DNA from 3 places in the Marilutibacter maris genome. Region 2 is predicted to be linked to each of the others. Evidence: predicted binding sites of a transcription regulator. Region 2 holds the regulator's gene; each other region holds the start of a gene.

Region 1 (10,477 bases), 1.6 Mb from region 2:
CAGCGGCTGGTCGAACTCGATCGGCTGGCCGTTCTCGACCAGGATCTTGACCACGGTGCCGGAGACGTCGGCCTCGATCGGGTTGAACATCTTCATCGCCTCGATGATGCCCAGCGTCTCGCCGGCCTTGATCGTCTGGCCGGCGCTGACGAAGGCCGGCTTGTCCGGGGCCGGCGAGGCGTAGAAGGTGCCGACCATCGGCGCGCGCACGACGTGGCCGTCGGGCAGGTCGTCGCCGCCCGCCGCCTCGGCCGGCTTGCCGCCGGTGGCGGCATCGACCGGCGACTGCATCGGCATCGTCGCCGGCACGTGCACGGTGTGCTGCACCGGCGCGCCGACCGGAATGCCGCCGCGCGGCGTGCGGGCGAGGCGGACGGATTCCTCGCCCTCCTTGATTTCGATCTCGGCGAGGTTGGATTCCTCGAGCAGGTCGATGAGTTTCTTGATCTTGCGCAGGTCCATGGATGGGCCTCTTGGTCGTGTGCCCCGGCAGGGGCGGGTCGGTCCGGGTGGAATCGATCCGGGCGGGTCGATCCGGGTAGGGGTGGAGCGGGTCAGCCGGCGGGTTCGATGCGCCGGTCGAGTTGTCGGGTCCGGGTGCGGGTGTGTTCGATCAGGCATTCCAGCAGGGCCTGATTGCGGCCGCTGCCGTCGGCGGCGTGCGCGTAGACGGCGTCGCAGTCGCGGTCGCGGAAGGCGATCCAGTGGCGCTGCGCCTCCACCAGCATCCGGCTCATGCCCGAGCAGGCGACGCATTCGACCTCGTCCTCGAAGCGCTGCAATTGCTCGCGCAGGCGCTTGTAGCGGTCGTTGAGTTCGGCGTCGGCGCGTTCGTACTCGCGCGACATGCAGATGTCGATCTCCATCGTCGCGCTGGCCCGGTCGCAGTCGATGTCGTCGGCCCGGGCGGACGTGCCGGCGGCCGCCAGGGCCAGTCCCGCGAGCAGGGCGGTGCGCGCGATCACCCGGCCGCTCCCAGCCGCTGCAGGGCGGCGTCCAGCGCGTAGCGGTAGCTGTCGGCGCCGAAGCCGCAGACCACGCCGACCGCGAGGTCGGAAAAATAGCTGGTGTGGCGGAACGGCTCGCGCGCGTGCGGGTTGGACAGGTGGATCTCGATGAAGGGGATCGCGACCGCGGCCAGCGCGTCGCGCAGGGCGACCGAGGTGTGGGTGAACGCGGCCGGGTTGATCAGGATGAAGTCGGTCCCGTCGCGGGCGGCCTGGACCCGCTCGACCAGGGCGTGCTCGGCGTTGGACTGGAAGCTCTCCAGCCGGTGGCCGGCCGCCTCGGCGCGCGCGACCAGGTCGGCCTCGATCTCGGCGAGGGTGGTCGCGCCGTAGATGCCGGGCTCGCGGGTGCCGAGCAGGTTGAGGTTGGGGCCATGCAGGGCCAGCAGCTTCGCCATCGCCTGGGAATCGTCCGGGTCATCGCCCTCGAAGGCCGGCAGTGTGCGTGATGGTAGCGGCGCTGTCCAGAAGTTAACCGCCAAATCGGCGAAGTTGTCGCGATTTAAGCGTTTGTTTGAGTTGTCGCTCTAAATCGTCGGGCCGGCCGGCGTCAAGTCCCGATCGCCGCGGCGGCGGTCTCCGCCTGCGCCAGCAGGATAGGGCTACTCGCCGGTCTCCGACCAGCTGTCGATTTCGCCATGCTGGAACGGGCCGATCTTCTGCTTCAGCAGGCGTCCGTCGGCGGAGATCAGCACCGAGTACGGCAGCACCCCGCGTGGATTGCCGAACTGCACGCTGCTGTCGCGCGGCCCGGCCTGGTCGATCAGGATCGGGTAGTCGACCGGGATCCGGGTCAGGAACTCGCGCACCGCGTCGGCGTCGTCGAGGGCGATGCCGATCACCCGCGCGCCATCGGCGTCGTGGCTGCCGGCATAGCGGTTCAACTCGGGCATCTCCTCGATGCAGGGGCCGCACCAGCTGGCCCAGAAATTCACCAGCAGCGGGCGTCCGGCATAGGCGGCGGGCACGTCGACCGGAGCGCCGTCCAGGTCGGGCAGCCGTACCGGCGGCACCGCCTCGCCGCGGCGGGCGATCGCCAGGTCCTGCGGCGGTGCCGGGGCGGTCGCGGACAGCGCATCGTGCAGCGCGCGCTGGCCCAGCTCGCTCTGCAGCAGCGGACCGGAGCCGCCGCGCCACAGGCCGACGGCGGCGCCGAGCACGGCGCCGATAATGGCGATCAGGAGAATGCGGCCGGTGGTGAGTTTCATGCGGGCGACTTCATCGGATCGGCCGGGCGCGCTCGGTCGCCGGGCCGTAGGCGGCTGGGAGACGGAGGTTCAGGGCGCGTGGCCGGCGGCGTCGAGCAGGGCCTCGCGGACGATCCCCGGGGTGACCAGGATCGGCAGCACCCGGCCCTCGCCGCCGTCGACCGGATAGACCACGTACAGCGGCACGCCGACCGCCTCGTGACGCTGCAGGAAGGCGGTCAGGGTCGGATCGACGTCGGTCCAGTCGCCGACCATGTAGACGGTTCCGGTCGCCGCCAGGGTCTGGCGGAACTCGTCGCGCGAGAACACCGCGCTCTCGTTGGCCTTGCACGACACGCACCAGTCGGCGGTGACGTTGACGAACACCGGGCGGCCGCTGGCGCGCAGGTCGGCCAGGCGCTGCTCGGAGAACGGCACCGGGCTCAGCGCATCCTGGCTGACGGCGGCCGCCGCAGCCTGCGGGCGTTCCAGCTGATGGATGCGCAGCAGCGGCCAGGCGGTCGCCAGCAGGGCCAGGGCGGCGACCACCGCGGCCCAGCGACGGCCGTCGCGGCGGGCGCGGGTCCAGGCCCAGGCGGCGAACGCCAGCGCGGTGGCGGCGACCAGGAACCAGCCGATCGCGTCGGCGCCACGCTGGCGGGTCAGCACCCAGGCCAGCCACACCGCGGTCAGGTACAGCGGGAAGGCCAGCAACTGCTTGAAGGTCTCCATCCACGCGCCCGGCTTCGGCAGCCGGTGCGCCAGCGCCGGGATGAAGCCGATCAGCAGGAACGGCAACGCCAAGCCCAGGCCGAGGGTGAGGAATACCGCGATCGCGGTGACGGTGTTGGCGGTGAAGGCCCAGGCCAGCGCCGCGCCCATGAACGGTGCGGTGCAGGGCGTGGCCACGACCACCGCCAGCACGCCGGTGAAGAAGTCGCCCGCGGGGCCGGACTTCATCGTCAGCTCGTGGCCGACGCCGGTCCAGCGGCCGCCGATGTGCCAGACCCCGGACAGGCTGAGTCCGAGCGCGAACATCAGCAGGGCCAGCATCGCGACCACCAGCGGCTGCTGCAGCTGGAAGCCCCAGCCCAGCGCCAGACCGGCCTCGCGCAGCGCCAGCGCCAGTCCGCCGAGGGCGGCGAAGCTCAGCAGCACGCCGGCGGTGTACCACAGCGCATGCCGGCGCGCGCGCCGCGGGCTTTCGCCGTTGCCGGCCAGCGACAGCGCCTTCAGCGACAGCACCGGCAGCACGCACGGCATCAGGTTCAGGATCAGGCCGCCGCCGAGTGCGAGCAGCAGGGCGCTGAACAGGTTGAGCGGGCGGCGTTGGCCGCCGCTGGCGGCACCGTCGCCGGTTGCCATGGCTTCGTTGGCGCCGTCGCCCGCGGCGGTCGCGCTGGCGGCGTCGTCGGTTGCCGTCGCCGCTGCAGCCGCTTCGGCCTGGGCCCTGGCTTCGGCCGGTTTGGCGGCGGTGTCTTCGGCGGTCGGGTCGTCCGCGATGGGGCCTGCAACGGCGTCGTCGCCGCCGGCCGCCGGCATGGCCGGGGCGGGAGCGGAGGCGGTCGCCGCCGCCTCGGCGCCGGCGGGTTCGACGCTACCGGCGGGCAGCGACACCGCCAGGGTGCGGGTCATCGGCGGGTAGCAGATGCCGTCGGTCTGGCAGCCCTGCAGCTCGACGGTCAGGCGCGCGTCGGTGGCGTCGGCGGTGCGGCGCAATACCGGCAGGGTGACCTCGACCGGCTCGAAATACACGGTGGTCTCGCCGAAATACTCGTCGCTGTGGCGCTGGCCGGGCGGCCAGTCCGGGCGGCCGTTGGCGAGGGACGGCGTGCCGTCGACCGCTTGCAGCCGGAATGCGGTCTTGTCGCGGTAGAGGTAGTAGCCGGGGGCGACGTCGAAGCGCACCCGCACGCGGTTGCCGTTGTCGGCGAGGGCCTGCACCGCGAACGCCTGTTCGGGCGGCAGTGGTTTGGCTTCGCCGCCGGGCAGGGCGGTCGGCGCCAGCAGGCGGTTGCCGGCGGCGGCCGGGTCGACCGCGCTGGACACCCCGCCGCTGCCGGGCAGCCGCAGGCCGCCGGAGACCGGTGCCGGGTCGCTGGCGGCGGCCACCGCACCCGGTGCGGCCAGTCCGGCCACCGGCGCGCCGGTGGCCGCGGGCATCGCGACCTGCAGTTCGCGGGTCTGCGGCGGGTAGCAGATGCCGGCATCGGCGCAGCCCTGGTACTTGACCTTCAGGGCGACCGTGCCGGCGCCGGCGCGACCGGGCAGGGTCGCGGTCAGGCGGTCGCGGTAGGTCTCGACATCGCCGAAGAACTCGTCGGTGTAGGCATGGCCCCTGGGCAGTCGCAGCTCGCCCTGGGCGAACGCCGGGCTGGCCTGGACCGAGGTGCGGTGCCGATACAGGTAGTAGCCGTCGGCGATCTTCCATTGCACCTCGATGGTGTCGGCGGCGCTGGCGGAGGCGCTCAGTACGAAGGCTTCGTCGACCGGCAGCAGATCCTCCTCGTCGACCGCGGCCTGGGCCGGCAGCAGCGGAGCGAGCAGGGCCAGCAGGACGAGCAGGGAGGCGGACGCGCGGCGGCGCCCCGGGATCGGTCGGGATTGGGTCATCGATGCGGGTCCGGGAGGCGGGTCTGCCCGGCCACCCACTGCAGGTACGGGGCCAGGCCGGTGCGGACTTCGACCGCGACCAGTTCGGGAAGTTCGTAGGGGTGCAGGGCACGGACGCGCTCGCTCAGTGCGTCCATGCGCTCGGCGGTGGTCTTGATCAGCAGCAGAACCTCGTCGGCCTGCTCGATCGCGTCCTGCCAGCGGTAGGTCGAGCGCACCCCCGGCAGGCGGCTGACGCAGGCGGCCAGCCGTTCCCCGACCAGGGTCTGGGCCAGGCGCTCGGCACTGGCGTCGTCGGGACAGCTGCAATGGACCAGCAGCACGGACGGGGAGGGCGCATCGGACATGCGGCGATTGTAGCCGTCCCGTCCCGGCGGGCGCCGGCGGTCGCGCGGACCGGCCAGGATTGGTACCACGGCGGTGCCGGGCCCGTCGCGGGGCCGGCGAAGCAGGCCATCGGTCCCGCAAATGGCGGCGCCAAAAAAAGGAGGGCCGTCGAACGGCCCTCCCTTCCTGCCTGGATCAGCGGCTCAGTTGAGCTGGCAGCTGGCCGGCTGGCTCGAGGTGAACAGCGCCTCGCTCGCCCATTCCGGGTGGTCGATGAACGGGTTGCGGTTGCCCTGGAAGCTGTAGATCACGTCGTTGCGGGCGCGCTCGGCGTCGTCCGGCGGATCGGCCTGGTGCCAGGCCAGCAGGGTCGACAGCAGGCCCATGTAGGCCGGGGAGCTGGACGTGGCCACGATCAGGTTGGCGTTGTCGGTCAGCTCCAGGTCGGGCTCGGACTGGCCGCTGTTGATGTCCTGGCCGCCCTCGTAGCGGATCGCCATGTACATCACCGCGCGGGCCATGTCGCCGCGACGTGCGCCCCAGACCTGGAAGCCGCTGCTCCAGGTCCAGTTCGAGTTGCCCGGGAACACGCCGCTGCCGCCGCCGTTGCCGTTGTAGGCGTCGGTCACCCGCTCGCCGCAGCTGCCCTGCGACGGGCAGTTCTTGTACGGCTTGTTGCCGCGGTCGGAGTTGTAGCCGGTATCGGTCAGATACAGCATGTGGGTGTCGGTGTACGGCGCGTTCGGCAGGCCGAGGTTGCCGGTGCGGTTGCCGAAGCCCAGCGAGTTCGGCCAGCTGTGCTCGCGGTTGTAGGTCGCGCCGCTGCCGGTGCCGGCCCGGTCGCTGCCCTTGGCGTAGCTGCGGTTGCGGTAGGCATCGAGGATCCGCGAGCCGTTGTTGGGGTCCTCGTCGGCGATCTCCAGGATGTCCCAGGTGCTGGTGGTGCCGCTGCCGCTGTACGGATAGACGGTGTGGCCGCGGATGGTCTGGTGCAGCGAGCAGCGCAGCTGGCTGGCACTGCTGGTGTTGACCTGGGCGTAGTAGTCGTCGTTGCCGCCGCCGTTGCTGGCGACATTGAAGGCGACCACGGTGTCGGCGACCGGGTGGGCGCCGCCACCGTCGGTGACCTGGCTGGCGTGCACGGTGAAGGTGCAGGCCTCGCCGGCGTACAGCGCGGTGCCGGTGGTGGCGGTGAAGCTGCTGCCGCTGGACGGGTACTGCAGGGCGATCGTGCCCGACTGCGCGCATTGCAGGGTCAGGGCATTGCCGCCGAGGCTGACGCTCTCGGTGAAGGCGACGCCGAGATCGCCGGCGGCCGGGAAGTTGGTGGCGCCGTCGACCGGCTGGGTCGCAGTGACTTCCGGTGGCGGGTTCGGCGTGCTGAAGCTCTGGCCGTTGTTGCAGGCGCCGAAGGTCTGGGCCGCGGCCGACTGCCAGCTGAAGTCGCTGTAGCCGTCGCCGCTGCCGCCCAGCTGCAGGGAATGGCCGACCGGGGTGCTGCCGGTTTCGGACACCGGCAGCGCGGTGCTGGTCTGGCCGGCGGCCGGGCCGTTGCCGGCGGTGACCGTGCCTTCGTAGCTGAGGAACTGGACCAGGGCGCCGCTGCCGTCGACCAGCGCGATCGCGTCCGGTGCGCCGTTCTGGATGCCGTTGCTGGGGTAGCTCAGGCTGGCGATGCGGACGTTGCCGCCGCAGGCGACCATGCTGCCGGCCGGCAGCGGGTCGTTGTCGTACACGCTTGCGGACGACGACGAGCTGCCGTTGTAGAGGTAGATGCGATAGCCGGACAGGCTTTCGCCTTCGCTGGCGACGACCTCGATGGCTTCGCCGGTATCGCTACCGTCGTTGTCGTAGTGAATTTCGTTGATGAACACTTCGGCCAGCGCGGGGGCGGGCGCGAGTGCGACGGCGAGGGCAAGCCACAGACTGCGGCGGATCATCCGTTTCGACTCCTTTCATGATCATGAACACGGAAGTCTAACGGGCTTTTGTGACCGCAAGTGGCGGATGTGTCCGCCGGTTGTGCTCAGCTTGTGCGCTCGGTCGCAGCTATGCGCTCGGTCAGGCTGCGCTCGGGCGTCGGCTTGCGCCCCATCCGCTGGGCGGCCAGCTGCTCGGCGATCTCCACCAGCGGCGCGCGCGACAGGGTCGGGGTTTCGCGGAAGGCGGTCAGCAGGCGCAGCTCCAAGGGGTCGTCGACCAGCAGCGCATCGGCGGCGGCGACCGAATCCATCGCCACGTCCTCGCTCAGGGTCATCCGGCCGCGGCCGGTGGCCAGCCACTCGAACTGGACCTGGGTGACCAGCGCCAGCTCGCGCATGTTCGAGGTGCTCGGGGATTTGCCGACGGTGGCTTCCCAGTGGCTGACGGCACTGCGTTGCACGCCGACCGCGCGGGCGACGGCGGCCTGGGAGAGCCCGGCATGGCGGCGGGCGAGACGGATGCGCTGCTGGAGTGTCATGGGCGTTTTCGCTCGATGGTGGGGCTGGGGGTAATCGGGCCGTGGCGCGTTGTGGTCAGGGTGGCGAACACCGCAAGGGGGCGGTGGCCGCCATTCTCGCGCCAGACTCGGCAAATATGTGATCATAAGTCACATAGTGATCAATAGTCACAAACATGTGTCTACCAACAGTAACTCCACAGAGGTTAAAGCACGTATTTACGGGCTGTTTGAGGGTTAAAGACCGGTTGTGCGCTACCAAAAGTAAACATATTTCGTGACTGGGTGCTATGGCCAAGGTGATGTGCCGCGCGCAATATCGGGTCAAGCCGACATGGATTGCTGGTTTCGACACTGATGTCTGGTCAGGGGAGGACGCAGGACGCGCATGCCAGGTAGGGCCGACCCCGTGCCACGAAAGAGCGCGTCACTTCGGGGACGCGCTCTTTCTCTATGTGACATCCGTCCACGTGTGACCTCCTTCCACTACTTCATCGCGGTTTGGCGCCGTAGGCGGAAATTTTTTCCCGCCAGCCCTTGAAAGCCCCGCGCACGCTCCCATCTCGTCGCCGTCCCGGTTCGCCGGGCGCAGTTTTGCCCGGGCTTTGGCACTCGCCCGGGTCGACTGCTAATATCCCGCGACTTTATTTCCCACAATCAATCACTTGCGTGAGGTTCTCATGAACATCAAGCCGCTCTACGACCGCGTGGTCATCAAGCGCATGGAAGAAGAGAAGATGTCCGCCGGCGGCATCGTCATTCCGGACTCGGCCACCGAGAAGCCGATCAAGGGTGAGGTCGTCGCCGTGGGCGAAGGCAAGGTGCTGGACAACGGCAACGTGCGCGCGCCCAAGGTCAAGGCCGGCGACAACGTGCTGTTCGGCAAGTACAGCGGCACCGAGGTCAAGCTCGACGGCGTCGAGTACCTGGTGGTGAAGGAAGACGACATCCTCGCGGTGCTCGGCTGAGCCGACTTCCGCGTGTGATCCGGCGCCCGGGGCCCGGGACCGCTCGCAGCGCCATGCGCTGACGCGTCCGCCGCTCGTCCCGACGCCGTACTTCCGCCTCCCACGAATCACCAATCCCCCTACACGAATCCCGGAGTCATCCCATGGCAGCCAAGGAAATCCGTTTCGGTGAAGACGCGCGCGCGAAGATGCTGCGCGGCGTGAACACCCTCGCCAATGCCGTCAAGGCCACCCTCGGTCCGAAGGGCCGCAACGTCGTGCTCGACAAGAGCTTCGGCGCCCCGACCATCACCAAGGACGGCGTCTCCGTCGCCAAGGAAATCGAGCTGCAGGACAAGTTCGAGAACATGGGCGCGCAGATGGTGAAGGAAGTCGCATCCAAGACCTCCGACAACGCCGGCGACGGCACCACCACCGCCACCGTGCTGGCGCAGGCGCTGATCCGCGAGGGCATGAAGGCGGTCGCCGCCGGCATGAACCCGATGGACCTCAAGCGCGGCATCGACAAGGCCGTCACCGGCGCCGTCGATGAGCTGAAGAAGCTCAGCAAGCCGTCCTCGACCAGCAAGGAGATCGCCCAGGTCGGCGCCATCTCCGCCAACTCCGACGCCAACATCGGCGACCTGATCGCCCAGGCGATGGACAAGGTCGGCAAGGAAGGCGTGATCACCGTCGAGGACGGTTCGGGTCTGGACAACGAGCTCGACGTCGTCGAGGGCATGCAGTTCGACCGCGGCTACCTGTCGCCGTACTTCGTCAACAACCAGCAGTCGATGCAGGCCGAGCTGGACGATCCGTTCATCCTGCTGCACGACAAGAAGATCTCCAACGTGCGCGACCTGCTGCCCGTCCTCGAGGGCGTGGCCAAGGCCGGCAAGCCGCTGCTGATCATCGCCGAGGACATCGAGGGCGAGGCCCTGGCGACCCTGGTCGTCAACACCATCCGCGGCATCGTCAAGGTCTGCGCGGTCAAGGCGCCGGGCTTCGGCGATCGTCGCAAGGCGATGCTGGAGGACATGGCGATCCTGACCGGCGGCACCGTGATCTCCGAGGAAGTCGGCCTGCAGCTGGACAAGGCCACCATCAACGACCTCGGCCGCGCCAAGAAGGTGCAGGTCTCCAAGGAGAACACCACCATCATCGACGGCGCCGGCGAGACCGGTGGCATCGAGGCGCGCATCAAGCAGATCAAGGCGCAGATCGAGGAGACCTCCTCGGACTACGACCGCGAGAAGCTGCAGGAGCGCGTGGCCAAGCTGGCCGGCGGCGTGGCCGTCATCAAGGTCGGTGCCTCCACCGAGATCGAGATGAAGGAAAAGAAGGCGCGCGTCGAAGACGCCCTGCACGCGACCCGTGCGGCGGTCGAGGAAGGCATCGTGCCGGGCGGCGGCGTCGCCCTGATCCGCGCGCTGGCCGCGGTGGGCGCCGTCAAGGGCGACAACGAGGACCAGAACCACGGCATCACCATCGCCCTGCGCGCGATGGAAGCGCCGCTGCGCGAGATCGTCACCAACGCCGGCGAAGAGCCGTCGGTCATCGTCAACAAGGTCAAGGAAGGCAAGGGCAGCTTCGGCTACAACGCCGCCACCGGCGAGTTCGGCGACATGCTCGAGCTGGGCATCCTGGACCCGACCAAGGTCACCCGCACCGCGCTGCAGAACGCCGCGTCGATTGCCGGCCTGATGATCACCACCGAGGCGATGGTCGCCGAGCTTCCGAAGAAGGAAGAGCCGGCGATGCCGGCCGGCGGCGACATGGGCGGCATGGGCGGCATGGGCTTCTAAGCCGACCCGTCGACACGTTCCAACGCGTCACCCGGGCCCCCGCAGCGATGCGGGGGCTTTTTTTTGTCGCGGCAGTGGGCGCGGCTCGGGGCGGTGGCGCCACGAGGTGACGCGCGTTCACCAAACGGAATGGCGGCATCGTCGCCTTTCT
Region 2 (10,477 bases):
GCGGCCTCAGCGGCCGCGCTTGTTCTTGTCCTTGGCCAGGTTGGGGCCGAACTGCTGGACGGTGTCGCGCGCCAGTTGCTCGTCCTGCTCCTCGAAGTAGTCGCCGTCCCAGCGGGACAGGGTGTCGCCTTCGAAGTACAGGGTCAGGTTCCTGATCTCGGTGTGGGCCAGGCGGCCGACGCGCTGGCTGGCGGTGTAGTCCCAGCGGTCGGTGCTGAACGGATCGCGGATCGACGGCGAACCGATCAGGGTCATCACCTGCTGCTTGCTCATGCCGGCCTGCAGCTGTTCGACCGCCGAGGACTCCAGCAGGTTGCCCTGGTAGATCGGCTGGCGGTAGATCACGCCGCAGCCGGCGACCGTCGTGGCGGCGATCGTGGAAACCAGGAGCATCGGCAGGAGCTTGCGCATCGGGTAATTCACGGTGGGTATTCACGGCTTGCCCAGGACCCGCCGATGATACACTGAAGCCATCGCGACGCGGCAGCGGCGGGCCGGCGTTCATCGAACGTTGGCTTCGCGGCCGCAATGCCAGCCCTACGAACCGGCAGGTCGGCCTTCTGGATCCGTCCTCCGGACCCGCCAGCAGGAATCGCGCCGACTTCCGTCATTGCCATCGTGCCGACACGTCCCGGGCGATACTTACCGCCGGGCCGCCGAGGCAGAGCCCCGACAGAGCCATATCCGGAGCCCCTATGGAATCGCAAGAACTGCGCAACGCCGGCCTCAAGGTCACCCATCCGCGGATGCGCATCCTCGAACTGCTGGAGAGCGCCAAGCCGCGGCACATGACCGCGGAGGACATCTACCGCCACCTGATGGCCAGTGGCGAGGACATCGGCCTGGCCACCGTGTACCGGGTGCTGACCCAGTTCGAAGCCGCCGGCCTGGTGCTCAAGCACAACTTCGAATCCGGACAATCGGTCTACGAGCTCGATCGCGGCCACCATCACGACCACATGGTCGATATCGATACCGGCAAGATCATCGAGTTCGAGAGCGAGGAGATCGAGGAGCTGCAGCACCGGATCGCGGCCAAGCACGGTTACGAGATCGAGGAGCACTCGCTGGTGCTCTACGTGCGCAAGAAGCGCTGACCGGGGCCGGGCGGCACGGGACGCCGCCCATCGCCGGTCGTGCTCAGCCGACGTCGGCGAGCAGCCGTTTCGCCGCCGCCCGCGCCTCGCGGGTCATTTCCACGCCCCCGAGCATGCGCGCCAGTTCCTCTTCGCGCTGGCCGGCGCTGAGCGACTGCACCGCGCTCTGGGTCACGCCCTCGCTGGCCGCCTTGCTGACCCGGTAGTGGGCATGGCCCTGGGCCGCGACCTGCGGCAGGTGGGTCACGCACAGCACCTGGCGACGCGCGCCCAGCGCCCTGAGTTTGCGGCCGACGATGTCGGCGACCGCGCCGCCGATGCCGGAGTCGACCTCGTCGAACACCATTGTCGGAACCGCGTCCAGGCCCAGGGTGGCGACCTCGATCGCCAGCGATACCCGCGACAGCTCGCCGCCGGAAGCGACCTTGCGCAGCGAGCGCGCCGGCTGCCCGGGATTGGCGGCGACCAGGAATTCGACCCGTTCGGCGCCCTGCGGGTCGGGGCGGTCCTCCTCGACCGCCTCGACGGCGACCTCGAACCGGCCCGCGCCCATGCCAAGCTCGGCGATCAGCGCGGTGGTCTCGGCCGACAGCGCGTCGGCGGCCTTGCGGCGGCGGGTGCCGAGCGCGTCGGCGGCCCGGCGCCAGGCCTGACGGGCGCTCTCGATCTCGGCATCGAGCTTGTGCAGCCGTTCGCCGGCGCCGCGCAGGCCGTCCAGTTCGGCGGCGATCGCCTCGCGCCGGGCCAGCAACTGGTCCGGCGGCACGCGGTGCTTGCGGGCCAGCTCGTGCAGGCGGCCCAGGCGTTGCTCCAGCGTCTGGAACGCGCCCGGATCGATGTCCAGGTCGCTGCGGATGCGGTCGAGCAGGACCTGGGCCTCGTCGAGCTGGATCGCGGCGGCATCGAGCATCGCGTCGACCTCGCCCAGCCGTGGCTCGTGTTCGTTCATCCGCTGCAGGGCGCCGCGGATCTGTTCGATGGTGCCGACCGGCGAGGGCAGCTCGTCACCGGCCAGTTGCGCCAGGGCCTCGTCGCAGGCGGCGATCAGGTCGGCGGCGTGGGCCTGGCGGCGGTGGTCGGCGCCCAGTTGCTCCAGTGCCGCCGGCTCCAGTTCCTCGCGTTCGAGTTCGGCGAACTGATGCTCCAGCCAGTCGATGCGGTCGGAGACGTCCCCTTGCGCGGACAGGCTCTCGCGTTCGCGCAGCAGCGCGCTCCAGCGGCGCGCGGCCTCGGCCACCGCGGCGCGCTCGGCGTCGGTGCGGCCGAACGCGTCCAGCAGCGCCAACTGGCTGGGGCGGGACAGCAGGGCCTGCTGCTCGTGCTGGCCATGGATCTCGACCAGCCGCGCGGACAGTTCGGTCAACTGCCCGACCGTGGCCGGGCGGCCGTTGATCCAGGCGCGCGAACCGCCGTCGGCGCGGATCACCCGGCGGATCTGGCAGGCCTCGTCCTCGTCGAGGTCGTTGTCGTGGAGCCAGGCCCTTGCCAGCGGCGCGTCGACGAGCGCGAACCCGGCCGAGAGCTCGGCGCGGTCGGCGCCGTGCCTGACCACGCCGCTGTCGGCGCGCAGGCCGCAGATCAGCCCCAGCGCGTCCACCAGCAGCGACTTGCCGGCGCCGGTCTCGCCGGAGATCACGGTCATGCCGGGGCCGAACTCGAGTTCGGCGCTGTCGACGACGGCGAATTGCTTGATGGACAGGTGGGTCAGCATGGGTGCCGATTCTAGGGGCTGTTGGCGGTCCGCAGATAGGGCTGGGCGGTGCCTTTCGCCGCGGCCGCCGACACGTCCGCCGGCGATGTCGTTTCCGGGTCACGTCGCCACCCGGGCTCCGCAAGCCTTGCGCCGGGCGGCGCTGGCGCTTATATCCGTCCCATGGGCCACCGTTCCTCCGCCTCCGACGATCTCGATCCCCGGGCCCGACAGCTGCTGAGGACCCTGATCGGCCGCTACATCCGCGACGGCGAGCCGGTGGGGTCGCAGACCCTGGCGCGCCACGCGGGGTTGGCGGTCAGCCCCGCGACGATCCGCAACATCCTCTCCGACCTGGAGGACGCCGGCCTGCTCAGCGCGCCGCACACCTCGGCCGGACGGGTGCCGACCGCTCAGGGCTATCGCCTGTTCGTCGACTCGCTGCTGCAGGTCAAGCCGTTGCCGGACGGCGAGCTGGCGCGGCTGCGCGGCGAACTGCCGGCCGGCTCGGGTACCCAGGCCCTGCTCGGCAGCACCTCCGAACTGCTGTCGGCGATGACCCATTTCGTCGGCGTGGTCAGCCTGCCGCGGCGCGAGCAGTTCGCGTTCCGGCGGATCGACTTCGTCCCGCTCGACGCGCAGCGGGTGTTGGCGATCCTGGTGTTCGCCGACAACGAGGTGCAGAACCGGATCATCCAGACCCGGCGCTCGTTCGACGCCGGCGAGCTCGAACAGGTCGCCAACTACCTCAACAGCCAGTTCGCCGGACGTGCGCTGGCCGACATCCGCGGCTCGCTGCTGCACGAGCTCAAGAGCGCGCGCAGCGAGATGGAGAGCCTGCTGGCGCATTCGGTCGAGCTGGCCGAGCAGGTGCTGGTGCCGGGCCAGGACGACATGCTGCTGGCTGGGCAGACCCGCCTGATGGGGGTGCAGGACCTGGCCGACCTGGACCGCCTGCGCGAGCTGTTCGAGGCGTTCGCGCGCAAGCGCGAGATCCTCCAGCTGCTCGAACGCACGATCCAGGCGCCGGGCGTGCGCATCTTCATCGGCGAGGAAACCGGGCTGGCGCCGCTGGAGGGCATGTCGCTGGTGACCGCGCCGTATGTCGCCGCCGGCCAGGTGCTGGGCGTGCTGGGGGTGATCGGTCCCAGCCGCATGGCCTACGACCGGGTGATCCCGGTGGTTCAGGCCGCCGCCGACGTGCTCGGCGACGCGCTGTCCCCGGACCCGGGCTGAGCCGGTCGTCGCCGCCGACAGGCTGAACCGGGCCCGGATACGCGCCCGCTGCTTGAATCCTGCCGCCACGTCCCCATTGCTGGCCCTGTCGCGGACGCCCGTCGTCCGCCCGCCACCCTCCCAGCCACACCTGTACAGCGCAGGGGACAGACCAAGCACATGACCACAGCATCGCATCAGGACGAAACCCACCAGGACATGGCCATGAACGCCGACGACAACGACGCCCAGGCCCGGCTCGCCATCGAGCTGGAGGAGACCCGGGCCGAACTGGCCGCCGTGCGCGACGAATCGCTGCGCGAGCGCGCCGAGCTGGAGAACCAGCGCAAGCGGATGGCGCGCGAGATCGACACCGCGCGCAAGTTCGCCAACGAGCGTTTGCTGGCCGATCTGTTGCCGGTGATCGACAGCCTGGAGGCCGGCCTCGGGGTCGAGGGCGATACCGCCGCGCATCTGCGCGAGGGCATGGAGCTGACCCTGAAGCAGCTGCTGAAGGTGGTCGGCGAGAACGGCATGGCCGTGGTCGACCCGGTCGGCGAGGCCTTCAACCCCGACCACCACCAGGCGATGAGCATGGTCGACAGCGCCGAGCACGCGCCCGGCCAGGTGGTCCAGGTCTACCAGAAGGGCTGGCTGCTCAACGACCGCCTGCTGCGGCCGGCCCTGGTCGTGGTCAGCCGACACGACTGAGCGGCGGGTGTCTGCGGCCCGCAGCGCCGCAGATACGGGTCCGCGCCCCCTTGAAGGGCGCGCAGTCGACCCCTAGATAGCAGACATCGGCGGCGCGGCCGCCCTCCGGGAGGCCCCCGCCCCCCGGACTACCGGATTCGCAACAGCAACAGTCTTAGAGAGGGAACACCACCATGGGCAAGATCATCGGTATCGACCTCGGCACGACCAACTCGTGCGTGGCGATCATGGAGGGCGGCAACGCCAAGGTCATCGAGAACGCCGAGGGCGACCGCACCACGCCGTCGATCGTCGCGTACACCAAGGACAGCGAGGTCCTGGTCGGCGCCTCGGCCAAGCGCCAGGCCGTCACCAACCCCAAGAACACCTTCTTCGCGGTCAAGCGCCTGATCGGCCGCAAGTTCCGCGACGCAGAGGTCCAGAAGGACATCGACCTGGTTCCCTACGGGATCATCGAGCACGACAACGGCGACGCCTGGGTGCAGACCGTCGAAGGCAGCAAGATGGCGCCGCAGCAGATCTCGGCCGAAGTGCTGACCAAGATGAAGAAGACCGCCGAGGCCTACCTGGGCGAGACCGTCACCGAGGCGGTGATCACGGTGCCGGCCTACTTCAACGACAGCCAGCGCCAGGCGACCAAGGACGCCGGCCGGATCGCCGGTCTGGAGGTCAAGCGCATCATCAACGAGCCGACCGCGGCCGCGCTGGCCTACGGCATGGACAAGAAGGGCGGCGACCGCAAGGTGGCCGTGTACGACCTCGGCGGCGGCACCTTCGACGTGTCGATCATCGAGATCGCCTCGGTCGACGGCGAGATGCAGGTCGAGGTGCTGTCGACCAACGGCGACACCTTCCTCGGCGGCGAGGACTTCGACAAGCGCGTGATCGACTACCTGGTCGAGGAGTTCCTGAAGGACCAGGGCATCGACCTGCGCAAGGACCCGCTGGCCCTGCAGCGCCTGAAGGACGCGGCCGAGCGCGCCAAGATCGAGCTGTCCTCGTCGCAGCAGACCGAGGTCAACCTGCCGTACGTGACCGCCGACGCTTCCGGTCCCAAGCACCTGAACATCAAGCTGACCCGGGCCAAGCTCGAGTCGCTGGTCGAGGACCTGGTCCGCAAGACCATCGAGCCGTGCCGCACCGCGCTCAATGACGCCGGTCTGCGCGCCAGCGACATCAGCGAGGTGATCCTGGTCGGCGGCCAGACCCGCATGCCGAAGGTCCAGCAGGCGGTCGCCGAGTTCTTCGGCAAGGACCCGCGCAAGGACGTCAACCCCGACGAGGCGGTGGCGCTGGGCGCCGCGATCCAGGGCGGCGTGCTGGCCGGCGACGTCAAGGACGTGCTGCTGCTGGACGTGACCCCGCTGAGCCTGGGCATCGAGACCCTGGGCGGCGTGTTCACCAAGATCATCGAGAAGAACACCACGGTGCCGACCAAGGCCTCGCAGACCTTCTCGACCGCCGACGACAACCAGTCCGCGGTCACCGTGCACGTGCTGCAGGGCGAGCGCGAGCAGGCCCGCTACAACAAGTCGCTGGCCCGCTTCGACCTGGCCGGCATCGAGCCGGCGCCGCGCGGCATGCCGCAGATCGAGGTGTCGTTCGACATCGACGCCAACGGCATCGTCCACGTGACCGCCAAGGACAAGAAGACCGGCAAGGAGCAGAAGGTCGAGATCAAGGCCGGCTCGGGTCTGTCCGAGGACGAGATCGCGAAGATGGTCGCCGATGCGGAGGCCAACCGCGAGGAGGACAAGAAGTTCCACGAGCTGGTCCAGGCCCGCAACCAGGCCGACGCCCTGATCCACATGACCCGCAGCTCGATCAAGGAGCACGGCGAGAAGGCGCCGGGCGAGGCGATCGCCGCCGCCGAGACCGCCATCGCCGAACTCGAGACCGCGATGAAGGGCGACGACAAGGCCCAGATCGAGGCCAAGTCGAAGGCGTTGGAGGAGGCCGCGCAGGGACTGTTCGCCGGTACCCAGGGCGGGGGCCAGCCCGGCGAGGGCGCCGCCGCTTCCGGCGCGACCGGCGACGATGTCGTCGACGCCGAGTTCACCGAGGTCAAGGACGACAACAAGTAAGCCGGCCGGCCCCTCTGGCATGAACCCGGCGGGGCCGCCACAGGGGTTCGGGACCGTTCCGCGGTTCCGGACCCTTGTCGTATCAACAGTCCGCGCCGGCCGATGCCGGTGCGGCGGGGGAAGTCGCTACAACCATGAGCAAGCGTGACTACTACGAAGTGCTGGGCGTCGGCCGCGACGTGTCGGCGGACGAGCTGAAGAAGGCCTACCGCCGTTGCGCGATGAAGCATCACCCGGACCGTAATCCGGGCGATGTGGCGGCCGAGGTCGCGTTCAAGGAGTGCAAGGAGGCCTACGAGGTCCTGTCCGACGCCAACAAGCGCCGGGCCTACGACCAGCACGGCCACGCGGCGTTCGAGCACGGCATGGGCGGTGGCGGTCCCGGCGCCGGCTACGCCGACATGGGCGACATCTTCGGCGACATCTTCGGCAACATCTTCGGCGGAGGCGCCGGCCCGCGCGGCCCGCGTCGCGGCGCCGATGTCGGCTACGTGATGGAGCTGAGCCTGGAGGAGGCGGTCGGCGGGGTCGAACGGCAGATCGAGATTCCGACCCTGGAGAGCTGCGACACCTGCAACGGCAGCGGTTCGGCCGACGGCAGGACCGAGACCTGCGGGACCTGCAACGGTCGCGGCCAGGTGCGCTTCCAGCGCGGCATCTTCTCGATGCAGCAGGCCTGTCCGCATTGCGGCGGCAGCGGCAAGACCATCGCCAACCCCTGCGAAGACTGCCACGGCCAGGGCCGGATCGAGCGCAACAAGACCCTGCAGGTGAAGGTGCCGGCCGGGGTCGATACCGGCGACCGCATCCGCCTGGCGGGCGAGGGCGAAGCCGGTCCGGTCGGCGTGCCGCCGGGCGACCTCTATGTCGAGGTGCGGGTCAAGGAACACGAGATATTCCATCGCGACGGCGACGACCTGCACTGCGAGGTGCCGATCCGGATCTCGCAGGCGGCGCTGGGCGACGTGGTCCGGGTGCCGACCCTGAACGGGGACGCCGAGATCCGGCTGCCGGCCGAGACCCAGAGCGGCAAGCTGTTCCGCCTGCGCGGCAAGGGCGTCAAGTCGGTGCGCAGCCGCAGCGAAGGCGATCTGTACTGCCGGGTCGTGGTCGAGACGCCGGTCAATCTCACCGCCGAGCAGCGCGATCTGCTGGAGAAGTTCGAGGCGACCTTCTCCGGCGAGGGTGCGCGCAAGCATTCGCCGAGGTCGGCGACCTTCCTCGACGGGGTCAAGGGCTTCTGGGACCGGATGGTTTCCTGAGCCGCCGCGGCGCGCGCCGCCGCTCGCCTGCACGACGACCTGGCGCACACTGCGTCAGGTTTATGATGACCGTCGGTCATCAAGTTTTTGCAGGCGTCCGATGAAGACTCCCCCGCAGGATCCGCCCAAGGCGCCGCCACCGGAGGCCGACTTCGACAAGACCGTCCGCCCCTACGAGGGCCCGGCCGGCGGCTGGGGGGCGTTGCGGGCGGTCGCCGGCGCGATCCGCGGGCAGATGGCGGTGCCGCGCTCGATGGAGGCGCTGCACCGGGTCAACCAGCCGGTGGGCTTCGACTGCCCGGGCTGTGCCTGGCCCGATCCGAGCCACACCTCGTCGTTCGAGTTCTGCGAGAACGGCGCCAAGGCGGTGACCTGGGAAGCGACCTCCAGGCGCACCACGCCCGACTTCTTCGCCCGACACACTTTGTCCGAGCTGTGGCAGTGGAACGACCACGACCTGGAGAACGAGGGCCGCCTGACCCATCCGATGGTCTACGACCCGGCCCAGGACAAGTACCTGCCGATCCTGTGGGAAGAGGCCGCCGAGCGTATCGGCGACGCGTTGCGCGCGCTGCCGGACCCGACCATGGCCGAGTTCTACACCTCCGGCCGCGCCTCCAACGAGGCCGCCTTCCTGTACCAGCTGTTCGTGCGCGAGTACGGCTGCAACAACTTCCCCGACTGCTCGAACATGTGCCACGAAGCCACCAGCGTCGGGCTGCCGGAGTCGATCGGAGTCGGCAAGGGCACGGTGACGCTGGAGGACTTCGAGCACGCCGACGCGGTGTTCTGCATCGGCCACAACCCCGGCACCAATCATCCGCGGATGCTGGGGACGCTGCGCGAGGTCTCGCTGCGCGGCGCGCCGATCGTGGTGATCAACCCGATGCCCGAACGCGGGCTGGAGCGCTTCGTGTCGCCGCAGGATCCGGCCGAGATGCTGACCGGGCACGCGGTGCGGATCGCCTCGACCTACTTCAAGCCCCGGATCGGCGGCGACCTCGCGGTGCTGAAGGGCATGATGAAGTGGCTGCTGGAGGCCGACGCGGCCGATCTGGCCAAGGGCGGCGAGGGCCTGCTCGACCGCGCCTTCATCGCCGAGCACACCCGCGGTTTCGAGGCGCTGGCGGCGGATCTGCGGGCCAGCGACTGGGACGGCATCGAGCGCCATTCGGGCCTGAGCCGCGACGATATCGCCGGCGCGGCCTCGATCTATGCCCGCGCCGAACGGGTGATCGTCTGCTACGGCATGGGCATCACCCAGCATCGCCACGGCACCGAGAACGTGCAGCAGCTGGCCAACCTGCTGTTGCTGCGCGGCAATATCGGCCGCCCCGGCGCCGGCATATGCCCGTTGCGGGGTCACTCCAACGTGCAGGGCGACCGCACCGTCGGCATCACCGAGAAGCCCAGCGCGGCGCTGCTGGACGGCATCCGTCGGACCTATGGCTTCGAGCCGCCGGCCGCGCACGGCCACGACGCTGTCGCCGCGGTCCAGGCGATCGCCGAGGGCCGCTCGAAGGCGCTGCTGTGCCTGGGCGGCAACCTGGCGGTGGCGATGTCCGATCCGCAGGCGACCTTCCCGGCGATGCGCAAGCTGGACCTGGCCGTGCACATCGCGACCAAGCTCAACCGCTCGCACCTGATCCCGGCCAGGCAGGCCTTCCTGCTGCCGTGCCTGGGGCGCACCGAGCTGGACGTTCAGGCCGGTGGCCCGCAATCGGTGACGGTGGAGGATTCGATGTCGATGGTGCACGCCTCGCAGGGGCGGTTGAAGCCGGCCTCCGAGCACCTGCGTTCGGAACCGGCGATCGTCGCCCTGCTGGCGCGCGCGACCCTGCCGGACTCGAAGGTCGACTGGGAAGAGATGGTCGAGGACTACGACCGTATCCGCGCCGACATCGAGGCGGTGTTCCCGATCTTCGCCGGCTACAACGACAGGGTCCGCGAGCCCGGCGGCTTCCGCCTCGACAACGCGGCTTCCCGGCGGCACTGGAACACCGCCGACGGCAAGGCCCATTTCCTGCTCGCGCGCGGGCTGGACGAGGACCCGGCGGCTGCCGACGGCCTGCTCAGGCTGGCCACGGTGCGCTCGCACGACCAGTACAACACCACCATCTACGGCATGAACGACCGCTACCGCGGCATCCATGGCCGCCGCGACGTCGTCTTCGTAAATCCCGACGACCTTGCCGAGCGCGGCCTGAAGGAGGGCGACCGCATCGACGTGCAGGCCTGCGACCCCTTGGGCGCCGCCAACGGCCGCAGCGTGCGCGGCTATGTGGCGGTGGCGTTCGCCATCTCCCGCGGTTCGGTGGCGATGTACTACCCCGAAGGCAACGGCCTGCTGGCGCTGGACGATCGCGACCCGCGCTCCGGTACCCCGGGCTACAAGTCGGTGCCGGTGCGGCTGTCGGC
Region 3 (10,477 bases), 1.4 Mb from region 2:
CCAGGGCGCGCTCGACGATCGCGCGGGCACGCCTGGAGTAGCCCGACAACGCCGTCGCGGATGCCTTGCCCGCGGTCGGCGTCGCGGTCGCCGGCAGTGCCATCAGCGCGGCCGAAGCGCCGGCCGCCTGTAGCAGCCGCCGACGGCCGATATCCAATGTGTTCATGCGCATGGCATGCCTCCCCAGACCCGATGCGGACAATCGATCGCACCGTCGACGTAGCGGACGCCCGGCACGCGGTCTCGGGCGATGAAGGTCGGGCCGTCCAGATCGACCAGGTCGCAGCGCTGGCCGAGCACGAACGCCGGCGCCGCCGCCAGGCTGCTGCCGAGCATGTTGCCGACCATCACCTTCAAGCCCAGCCGACGCGCGCGGCGCTCCATCGCCAATGCCTCGGTCAGGCCGCCGCACTTGTCGAGCTTGATGTTGACCACGTCGAAGTGCCGCGCCCGCGCTTCCAGTTCGGCCAGGTCCTGGATGCTCTCGTCGGCGGCGATGTCGATCGCGACGTCGATGCCGTCCAGATCGGCTTCGCGACCGCGCGCGAACGGCTGCTCGAGCAGGCTCGCGCCGGCATCGGACAGCGCCCGGAGCAATGGTTCGATCGTGGCCGGGGCATAGCCCTGGTTGGCGTCGACGCCGAACCAGACCTCCGGCCGCGCCGCGCGCAACGCACGGATGCGCTCGATGTCCACGTCGACCTCCCCATCGAGCTTGAGCTTGAGCGCGCGCGCGTCGGTCCAGTCGCGCGCCCGCCGCGCCACCGTGGCCGGATCGTCGGCGCCGATGGTGAAGGTCGTGGTCAGCGGCCGCGGCGGAGCGGTCCCGGCCAGCGCGGCCACCGAGGTGCCGGCACGCAGCGCTTGCAGTTCCCACAGCGCGCAGTCGACCGCATTGCGGGCACCGCCCGCCGGCAACAGGGCCTGCAGCGCATCGCGGTCGAGGCCCGACTCCAGCGCCTCGCGGTGATGTTCCAGCGTGCGCCACATGGCCTGCGGGGTGTCGCCGAGGTAGTACACGCCGGCGGCCTCGCCGCGACCGCGATGACCGCCGTCGTCGAGCACGACGTCCAGCGCCGGCATCGCCGTGAACGCGTGGCCGCTGATGCGGAACGGCGTCTTCAACGGCAGCGGCTCGATCGCCATGTGCAGCGACAGGCGCGCGGTGCCGGCGCGCGGCATCACGGCCGCGCTCAATGGAAGTAGCCGGTGAAGGTGATGCCGACGGTACGCGGCTGCAGCACCGAGCCGCCGTACAGGGTGCGGCCGTCCTCCAGCGCGCCGTTGACGCCCAGGGTGACCAGGTCGTCGGCGTTGGCCGCGTTCTTCACCCACAGGCTCAGGTTCCAGCGACTGCTGTCGAGGCCGGCGCGCAGATCCATCTGGTTGTAGCCGGACAGGGTCTGGCCGGCGCCATTGCCGGTGAAGTCTGTCGCCCGCTCGCCGACATGACGGAAACTCGCACCGACGAACCAGCCCAGCGTACCGGTCAGGTCGCCTTCGTAATCGGCGTTCAGGGCGGCGCCGACCCGGGGCACGTAGGGCAGACGATCGCCCTTGGCGAAGCGCGCGACCGGCTGCCCGTCGGGCCCCAGCACCTCGTCGGTGAGGTGGGCGTCGGTGTAGGACGCGGTCAGGCCCAGATTCAGGCCGTCGAACGGACGCAGGTTCAACGCCGCCTCCAGGCCCTGGCTGCGCGAGCGGCCGCCGTTGCCCTGGAAGCCGAAGCCATCGAAGGACACGCTCAGTTGCACGTCCGACCAGTCCACGTAGTAGGCGGCCAGTTCCAGGCCGACGCGGCGGTCCAGCCATTCGCCCTTCATGCCCAGCTCGTAGCTGGTCAGCTTGTCCGGCTCGAACGCCGGCGGGATCACCCCGGCCAGCTCCGGCGGCGGCACGAAGTTGGGGCCGCCGGGCCGGTAGCCGGTGGCGAAGCGACCGTAGAACATCAACCCGTCGCGCACCCGCCAGCGCGGATTGACCAGATAGGTCCAGGTCGCGTCTTCGGACCCCTTGCCCGACACCCCCGACAGCAGCGCGCCGCGGGTGTCCTGGGTGAACTCCTGTTCGTTGCGGCTGTAGCGTGCGCCCACGGCCACGTCGAAGCGCGGCGAGATCCGCCAGGTCAGCGTGCCGTAGGCGGCGATCTCGTCGTAGCTCGCCGGCAGGGTCGCGACGAACAGCTCGTCGCCGATCAGCCCGACGAGGTCGGCCGGCGTCCGCTCGGCCGCATCGTAGGCCGCGAGCTTCTGACGGTTGCCGGTTTCCTCGTTGCTGTAATACAGACCGGCCTGCCAGCCGAGCGTGCGTTCGTCGGTGGTCCAGGCGCGCACTTCCTGGGTGAACTTCTTCTGCTCCATGCCGAACTCCTCGGCATAGGCGAAGCCCTCGAACGGCGTTCCCAGCGCGCCGCCGAGCAGGCCACGCCACTGCACGGTGGCGTCGCTGCGGAAGCGGTTGTGCTGGGTGCCGTAACTGCTGGAGGAGAGCAGGCTGACGCGGTCGAAGTCGTACTGCACGCTGAGGTTGTGCTGGCGCATCCGCACGTCGAAGTTCTCGTCCAGCCAGCGCCGCTGGGTCAGGCCGCCATAGGCCGGGCGCAGGTCCGGACGCACGCCCGGCTGGCCGGCACCGGGCGCGGCGTCGACCAGCTCGACCACCGGCGCGCCCAGGCTGTCCAGGTCCTGCGCCATGCTGGTCAGGCGCACCCGCAGCGCGTCCGCCGGTTGCCACAACAGCGAGGCACGGCCGCCGGCGACATCGCTGCCATTGATGTCCTTGCGGCCGAGACCGACATCGTCGATGTAGCCCGGGTCGCGGCGCTTGAACACGTTGGCGCGCAGCGCCGCGGTCTCGCCGATCGGCGCGTTGACCAGGCCGCGCAGGCTCCAGCCGTCGCCGCCGCCGGACACCGTGCCGTACTGGCCCTGGGCCTGCGATTCGAACGTGCCCAGCGCCGGTGGCGTGGTCACGAACTTGAGCAGGCCGCCGAGGCTGTTGGCGCCGTACAGGGTGCCCTGCGGGCCGCGCAGCACCTCGATCCGGGCCATGTCGTAGGGGTCGAAGTCGGCGGTGAGATTGCCGGCGCGGGCGAAGATGCTGCTGCTGCCGAACGGACTGTCGTCGACGTACAGACTGACCGTGCTGTTGCCCTGCAGGCCCACGCCGACCCCGCGCAGGGTCAGCTGGGCGTTGCCCGGACGCGGGCTGATCGAGGACATCCCCGGTACCTGGGTCAGATAGTCGTCGAAGCGCTCGATGCGCAGGCGGTCCAGGGTCCGCGCGTCCAGCGCGGTGACCGCCATCGGCGTTTCCACCAGCGGCTGCTCGACCCGGTTGGCGGTCACCACCACCCCGTCCAGGTCGGTGGCCGCCGCCTCTGCGGTGGACGACTCCTGCGCCTGCGCGGCCATCAGCGGGAGCGCCGCGGCGATCGCGACGACCAGGACACGGTGCAAGGACATACGACCCCCAAACGGAGAATTGTTGTCCTGATATGAAAATTATTCTCTGATCATGTCAAGCCGGTGACCACGATCGGCCACTTTGGGTAGCCGCTTCCGGCCGCCCCGACGCGGTCCGCCGGGAACCGCCGCGCCCGGCTCATCCCTCGCGCAGCAGCTTCTGGATCCGGCTGCCGAGCTTCATCACCTTCATCAGCGTCGCCGGTTCCAGCCGCAGCATCTCCTCGCCCCAGGCCGACAGCGCGGACATCAGCGCCAGGGTCTCGGCGATCCTGGCGCGCACTTCCGGCGGCTCCGCGGCCAGCTCCGGGTCGGCCATGCAGTCGCCGAGCATCGCCACGGTCGGGTCGAACTCGCGCGCCTTGCGCTCGCGCACGACGGTGCGGAACAGCTCCCAGACGTCCCTGGAGGTCTCGAAGTGGTCGCGGCGGTCGCCGAGCTGGTGCACGGTGCGCACCAGGTTGTAGTTGGTCAGCTCGCGCAGGCTGGTGCTGACGTTGGAGCGGGCGACCGACAGGGTCGCGGCGATCTCCTCGGCATGCATCGGCCGACCGGACAGGAACAGCAGCGCGTGGATCTGCGCCACGGTGCGGTTGACCCCCCAGCGCGAGCCCATTTCGCCCCAATGGAGGACGAAGCGGCGGGCGATCGGGGACAGTTCGACGGCTTCGGACATCGCGGACTCCGGCAACGGCCCGGCGGGCGGTTCGCGGGCTTGGCGGCAGATTAGATTCGTCATATATTTCTGTCAAGACAGAAATAACTGAAACAAGGAGCAGGGATATGCCCCTCCACGCAACGCCAGCCCCGGTCGACGGGGAGACAGTCGGCTCACAAACAGCCGGCCCGCGCCGGGTACTGGTCCTGGGCGGCGCCGGCTTCATCGGCCGCCATGTCGTCGCCGCCCTGCGCGAGCGCGGGGTGCCGGTCAGCATCGGCAGCCGCCACCCCGGCCGGCGCCAGCGCCGCGCCGATATCGCCGCCGCCCGCTATCTGCGCGTCCGCATGGAGCGGATGACCGCCGCCGCCGACTGGTCCGCCCTGCTGGCCGGGGTCGATGCGGTGATCAACTGCGTCGGCATCCTGCGCCCGCGCGGACGCGAGACCTACGACCGTGTCCATCACCGTGCCCCCGCCGCGCTCGCCGCCGCCTGCGCGGCGCGTGGGCTGCGTCTGGTCCACGTGTCCGCGCTCGGCCTCGACGGCCCGGTACGCAGCCGCTTCCTGCTGTCCAAGCGCGACGGCGAAGCGGCACTGCGCGCCAGCGGCGCCGACTGGCACATCGTGCGCCCGTCCCTGCTCGACGGCGACGGCGGCTACGGCGCACGCTGGATCCGCCGGGTCGCACGCTGGCCGCTGCAGCTGCTGCCCGCCGACGCCTGCGGGCGGATCGCGGTGCTCGACGTCGCCGACCTCGGCGAAGCGATCGCCAACCTGGTGCTGGCAGCGGCCGATCCCGGCATGCCGCGCGAACACGACCTCGGCGGCCTGCGACCGTGCACCCTGGCCGAGCACGTCGCGGCGATGCGCCGCCTGCACACCGACGCACCCGCCGCGAGCCTGCGCGTGCCGGGCTGGCTGGCGCGGCTGGCCAGCCATGCCTGCGACCTGCTTCACCTGACGCCGTTCTCCTATGGTCACTGGGAACTGCTGCGGCAGGATAATTGTCCGCGTCGCAACCGCCTGCCGGCGCTGCTCGGGCGGCCGCCGCACAGCGTCGGCCTGCACCTGCCGCCCCCGGCACCGCTGCCCGTCACAGGAGCCCATGCATGAGCGCCAACGCCCTTCCCCATGTCGTGATCGTCGGCGGCGGCTTCGCCGGCCTGTGGGCGACCCGCGCGCTGGCCCGCGATCGCGTGCGCATCACCCTGATCGACCGCCGCAACCATCACCTGTTCCAGCCGCTGCTGTACCAGGTGGCGACCGCCGGCCTGTCGGCGCCCGACATCGCCGCACCGCTGCGCCACATCCTGCGCGGCCAACGCAATGTCGAGGTGCGCCTGGGCGAGGTGACCGCGATCGATGCCGATGCTCGAACGGTCGCCCTCGCCGGCGACGACGGTGCCGACGACAGCCGCATCGGCTACGACTACCTGCTGCTGGCCAGTGGCGCGACCCACGCCTATTTCGGCAACGACGCCTGGGCCGAGCATGCGCCGGGGCTGAAGTCGCTCGACGACGCGCTCGGCATCCGCCGCCGGGTGCTGATGGCGTTCGAGCGCGCCGAGGCCGCCGACGACCCCGCCGAACGCGCCGCCTGGCTCGACTTCGCCGTGGTCGGCGGCGGCCCGACCGGGGTCGAACTGGCCGGCACCCTGGCCGAGATCGCCCGCCACACGCTCAAGGACGAGTTCCGCCACATCGACCCGGCGCGGGCACGGGTGCGCCTGATCGAGGCCGGTCCGCGGGTGCTGGCCTCGTTTCCGCCGGAGCTGTCGGACAACGCCCGGCTCAAGCTGGAAAAGCTCGGGGTCGAGGTGGTCACCGGGCACGCGGTGGAGACCATCGACGGCGACGGCTACGTACTGGCCGGCGAGCGGGTGCCGGCACGCACCGTGCTGTGGGCGGCCGGAGTCGCCGCCTCGCCGCTGGGCGCCCTGCTCGACGTGCCGCGCGACCGCGCCGGCCGGGTCCGGGTCGAGGCCGACCTCGGCGTGCCGGGGCGGCCGGAGGTGTTGGTCGCCGGCGACCTGGCCAGCATCGAGCAGGACGGCCGACCCGTGCCCGGCGTCGCGCCGGCGGCCAAGCAGATGGGCGCCCACGCCGCCCGCGCGATCCGCGCGCGCCTGGCCGGACGACCGGCGCCGCCGTTCCGCTACCGCGACATGGGCAACCTCGCCACCATCGGCCGCATGGCCGCGGTGGTCGACCTGCACGGCTTCAAGCTCAAGGGCCTGCTCGCCTGGTGGTTCTGGCTGTGGGTGCACGTGCTGTTCCTGATCGGCTTCCGCAACCGTCTGCTGGTGCTGATCAACTGGGCCTGGGCCTACTGGAGCTACCAGCGCCACGCGCGGATCATCCTCGACGACCACGACGACGAGAGCGGCGATGCGGCTGCCCCGTAGGAGCGGCGCAAGCCGCGATCGGGGTTGACGCGGACAGCCCTTCATCCCGAACGGAACGGGCCGTACCGACGACGGTCGGCGACACGCTGCCACAACGGCCGAGGATATTGAGACCCGTAGGAGCGGCGTACAGCACGGCAACGGTGGGACCCAAGGATTGCGCAGCAAATTTTGGGAGATATCCGGGCGCAGCCGGGTATCGCGGCCTGCGCCGCTCCTGCGAAATGCGTGCGGGCGATCACCGGCGCCGGAAACGAAAACGGCCCGGGATCGCCGGGCCGTGGTCGTGCGAATACGAGGCCGCGATCAGGCGACGAACAGCGCCTTCATCTTCTTCAGCGCGTTGGCCTCGATCTGGCGGATGCGCTCGGCGGACACACCGTATTCGTCGGCGAGTTCCTGCAGGGTGACCTTGTTGTCGCCGTCGAGCCAGCGGCGCTTGACGATGTCGCGCGAACGCTCGTCGAGACCGGCCATGCCCTCGCGCAGCAGCTGCAGCTGGTTGTCCTCCTCGTCCTCGCGCTCGTACAGCTGCGACGGGTCCTCGGCATCGGTGCGCAGATAGGCGGACGGCGACGGCGGCGTGCGCTCGTCGTCCTCGTCGGCCGGCGCGTCGAAGCCCACGTCGCGACCGGACAGGCGCGACTCCATCTCCAGCACTTCGCGCTCGGAGACGTTGAGGTCGGCGGCCACGGTGCGCACTTCCTCGGCGTTCAACCAGCCCAGGCGCTTCTTGCTCTTGCGCAGGTTGAAGAACAGCTTGCGCTGCGCCTTGGTCGTGGCGACCTTGACGATGCGCCAGTTCTTGAGGATGAACTCGTGCATCTCGGCGCGGATCCAGTGCACCGCGAAGCTGACCAGGCGCACGCCCTGCTCGGGGTCGAAGCGCTTGACCGCCTTCATCAGGCCTATATTGCCTTCCTGGATCAGGTCGCCCAGCTGCAGGCCATAACCGTTGTAGCCGCGCGCGACATGCACCACGAAGCGCAGGTGCGAATGCACCAGTTCGCGGGCGGCATCGAGGTCCTCGTCGTCGCGGAAGCGGCGGGCCAGGTCCTGCTCGTCCTCGGCGCTCAACACCGGGATCTGGTACACGGCACCGATATAGGCGTCGAGCGACCCCAGTGCGCTGGGCACCGGCAGGTTGTTGGCGATCAGGGCGGTTGCGGTGGGAGTCTGGTTCATGGCAGGCATCTTAGCAGTCGCGTATTACGACTGCTAAGGCAGCTGGAAGTTCAGTCCGTTGCATGGATGGAACGAAGGCTCCGTTCAGGTTCGGCCAGAAGTCGATTCCGCCAGGCCCCGCCGGCGCGTGGAACAGGCGCGCAAGCGGACACGCCGCCATGCGCGCACCCCAATAAAAATCAATTAAATCAAGATCTTGGACAGAAGCCACTCACCCGCGGGCGCCAACGCATCATCCGCACCCGCCGGCGACCTCGGGACCACCCCAGATCGGAACGGTCGCAACGGGATCCAAGCCGCGCACCGCCAAGCCCCCCGGCGAGGGATCGCCGGAGGTACGGAGCGGGCGTCGGACCTGCCGCCGCCAGCGCTATCCAGCATTGCCATGGGCGCGGACCTCGGCGAAGGTCCAGTCACGGGTGAGTTGGCCGTTCTTCCACACCGTTTGCATGGCGTGGGTCCAGCCCAGAGGCAGCGCCATCTCTTCGACATCGACCACGTCGTCCGGGATCGGCACGGTCTTCACGCTGCCGTACTCGACGTGCCGCAGCAGGGCCAGCCGGCCGCGCTGGGAGGTCTTGCCGGTGTCGGTGATCGGGTCCTTGTAGACGTCGAGCCACTGGCCATCGACGCGCGCCGCCGAGCACTTGAGCGCGAACTTCTGGGTGTCGCGGTTGAGCTTCTGCAGCAGACCACCGCCCATGCCGAAGGCGATGTTGTCGGTGGCGTAGCCGGCTTCGGTGATCCGCTCCAGGATCGCGCGGATACTGTCGGGGTCGACGCCGTCGCCCTGGATCAGGCGAACATGGTTCAGCACCTTGTAGCCCTTGCCGTTGACCGTGCTGCCGAAGGCCTCGTCGAGCAACTCCAGGCACTGGTGCACGACCTCGACCGGGTCGCCGGAGTCGGGGCGGATCACCACCGTGGCGCCGGACTCGATCACCTGCTGGCGCAGGGCCTTGCCCCAGCGCTCCTTGATAGCCGTGTAGATGTCGTAGCTGTCGGAGACCACCGCGACCAAGCTGCCGGGCCTGGCGAACTGCTTGAGCATGTTGGCGTAGGCCTCGACCTCGCGTTCGCGGCCCCAACTGGTGATGGTGCTGTGCTCGGCGGCCGGGATCGAGACGCCGGCCATCGGCTCGTGGTAGTAGGCGCGCGCGGTGAGCACACCGGCGACGGTGTCGGTGCCCATGAAGTTGACCAGATGGGCGGCGCCGCCGAGCCCGGCCGATTCGAGACTGGACACGCCGCGGGCTCCGAAGTCGTGCAGTTTGAACGGCAGCTGCCCCTCTGGATCGTCGCTGGTGCGTTCGAGGAAGGATCGTATGGTCTGCTTCACGTGGTAGCTGATCGTCGCCACGGTGACCGGGTACCACAGCCTCAGCAGCAGGGTCTCGATGTAGCTGGGCAACCAGAACGCTTCCGGGTCGGTGGACTCGATCGTGACCAGGGCCTGATGGGTGCGTATGACGCTGCCCTCGGGCACGGCGCGGATCCGCAGCGGCAGCAGGCCGCCATGCACGTCAACGATCCGGCGCCAGCCGGCCTCGTTGAACGGCTCGCCATGGGTGGCGAAGAAGTCGCGCGCCTCGTCGACGTCGGCATGGGTGACCGGCTTCGACAGGTATTCCTTGAGGATGGCCTGCAGGCCGAAGAACAGCGTCTTGTCGTACACGCCGCCGCGGGACTCGACATAGAAGAACGTGGCGTCGGTGCCGGGCGGGTACTGCAGCCAGTGACTGGCCTTGTAGCTGTCGGTATTGAGAACCAGATTTTCGAGATGGCGCATGACGGAAGCTCCTTCGCGTCGGGTGACGCCGGCGGTCTGTCCACCGGCGGGATGGCAGGGGCGGATCCCGGTCGGGTCAGCTCCGGCCGAGGAAGAACTCGAGGATGTACAGGTGGTCCTCGTACAGCTGCGGGCCCATCTCCAGCGCTTCGCTGACCGGGAACCAGCGCGCCTTGTCGGCATCGTCGCTACCGCGCACCGGCGGCAGATCGCCGGCCGGGAAGTCGAAGTGGAAGGCGTGGGTCACGGTACGGCCGCGTTGCGAGCGCTCGGGGTGGTCGAACACGTGCTGGCCCTTGATCGAGCCCTTCAGCACCGGCAGCGGCAGTTTGAGCCGGGTCTCCTCGCGCAGTTCGCGCAGGCAACTGGCAAGAATGCTCTCGTCCTGATGGACAAAGCCACCCGGCAGCGCCCACAGGCCTTTGCCCGGCTCTGCCCGGCGCCGCACCAGCAGCACGTGGCCGGAGTGCACGACCACCGCATCGGTGGTGACGAAGGTCGGCGGATACGGGGCCTCGGCCCAGGCCGCGCGATACTGGTCGATGAAGCGGTGTTCGGCGACCAGTTGGGTGAACGCGGGCGAGTTCTTGCGGAAGGCTTCGAGCATGTCGAACACCGGGCCGGGTACGTTGGCGCGGATCAGCATCAGCCCGCCGTGGCTATCGACCTGGTTGGCCTCGAACAGATAACGGCGCAGTTCGGTCGCCGACAGCGTGGCGGTGTGCTGCACGTCGACCAACGGCCATTGCGGGAACTCCTGCAGGTAGTAGCTGCTGGCGTCCTTGTCCTGACCGATCAGACCAACCCGGGCATCGACTGCGCCACCGTCGGCCTTGATCGCCTCGGCGACGCTGCGCTGGACCGCGGCGATCCATAACGCTTCGTTGTAGAGGTGATCGCGCAGCGGCCGCACGATCAGGCGCCGCTCATCGTCGGCGAGCGCGGCGCGGACCATGACCTCGCGTTCGGCGACG

The links. Region 2 encodes HrcA, which represses chaperone genes, less so after heat shock. Its sites were predicted from a motif close to TTNGCACTCNNNNNNNNNGAGTGCNAA; they were not measured.
Region 1: the regulator HrcA is predicted to act here: its motif matches at 8,180-8,206, upstream of groES (co-chaperone GroES).
Region 3: the regulator HrcA is predicted to act here: its motif matches at 7,725-7,751, upstream of rpoH (RNA polymerase sigma factor RpoH).

Annotation. Positions count from the first base shown of each region.
Region 1 covers NZ_CP029843.1:3,463,380-3,473,856, reverse strand. Annotated here, with positions in the region: gene accB (acetyl-CoA carboxylase biotin carboxyl carrier protein) at 1-462, opposite strand, end outside; gene C9I47_RS15225 (lysozyme inhibitor LprI family protein) at 555-965, opposite strand; gene aroQ (type II 3-dehydroquinate dehydratase) at 962-1,405, opposite strand; gene C9I47_RS15215 (TlpA disulfide reductase family protein) at 1,610-2,215, opposite strand; gene C9I47_RS15210 (protein-disulfide reductase DsbD family protein) at 2,285-4,807, opposite strand; gene cutA (divalent-cation tolerance protein CutA) at 4,804-5,154, opposite strand; gene C9I47_RS15200 (endonuclease) at 5,338-7,074, opposite strand; gene C9I47_RS15195 (helix-turn-helix transcriptional regulator) at 7,161-7,595, opposite strand; gene groES (co-chaperone GroES) at 8,255-8,542, shown strand; gene groL (chaperonin GroEL) at 8,686-10,326, shown strand.
Region 2 covers NZ_CP029843.1:1,889,067-1,899,543, forward strand. Annotated here, with positions in the region: gene C9I47_RS08330 (outer membrane protein assembly factor BamE) at 7-411, opposite strand; gene fur (ferric iron uptake transcriptional regulator) at 696-1,097, shown strand; gene recN (DNA repair protein RecN) at 1,141-2,808, opposite strand; gene hrcA (heat-inducible transcriptional repressor HrcA) at 2,971-4,023, shown strand; gene grpE (nucleotide exchange factor GrpE) at 4,099-4,713, shown strand; gene dnaK (molecular chaperone DnaK) at 4,887-6,797, shown strand; gene dnaJ (molecular chaperone DnaJ) at 6,932-8,059, shown strand; gene C9I47_RS08365 (FdhF/YdeP family oxidoreductase) at 8,160-10,477, shown strand, end outside.
Region 3 covers NZ_CP029843.1:461,992-472,468, reverse strand. Annotated here, with positions in the region: gene C9I47_RS02090 (dipeptidase) at 1-166, opposite strand, end outside; gene C9I47_RS02085 (dipeptide epimerase) at 163-1,197, opposite strand; gene C9I47_RS02080 (TonB-dependent receptor) at 1,194-3,464, opposite strand; gene C9I47_RS02075 (GbsR/MarR family transcriptional regulator) at 3,604-4,140, opposite strand; gene C9I47_RS02070 (NAD(P)H-binding protein) at 4,248-5,237, shown strand; gene C9I47_RS02065 (NAD(P)/FAD-dependent oxidoreductase) at 5,234-6,529, shown strand; gene rpoH (RNA polymerase sigma factor RpoH) at 6,836-7,714, opposite strand; gene C9I47_RS02055 (nicotinate phosphoribosyltransferase) at 8,085-9,503, opposite strand; gene C9I47_RS02050 (bifunctional nicotinamide-nucleotide adenylyltransferase/Nudix hydroxylase) at 9,580-10,477, opposite strand, start outside.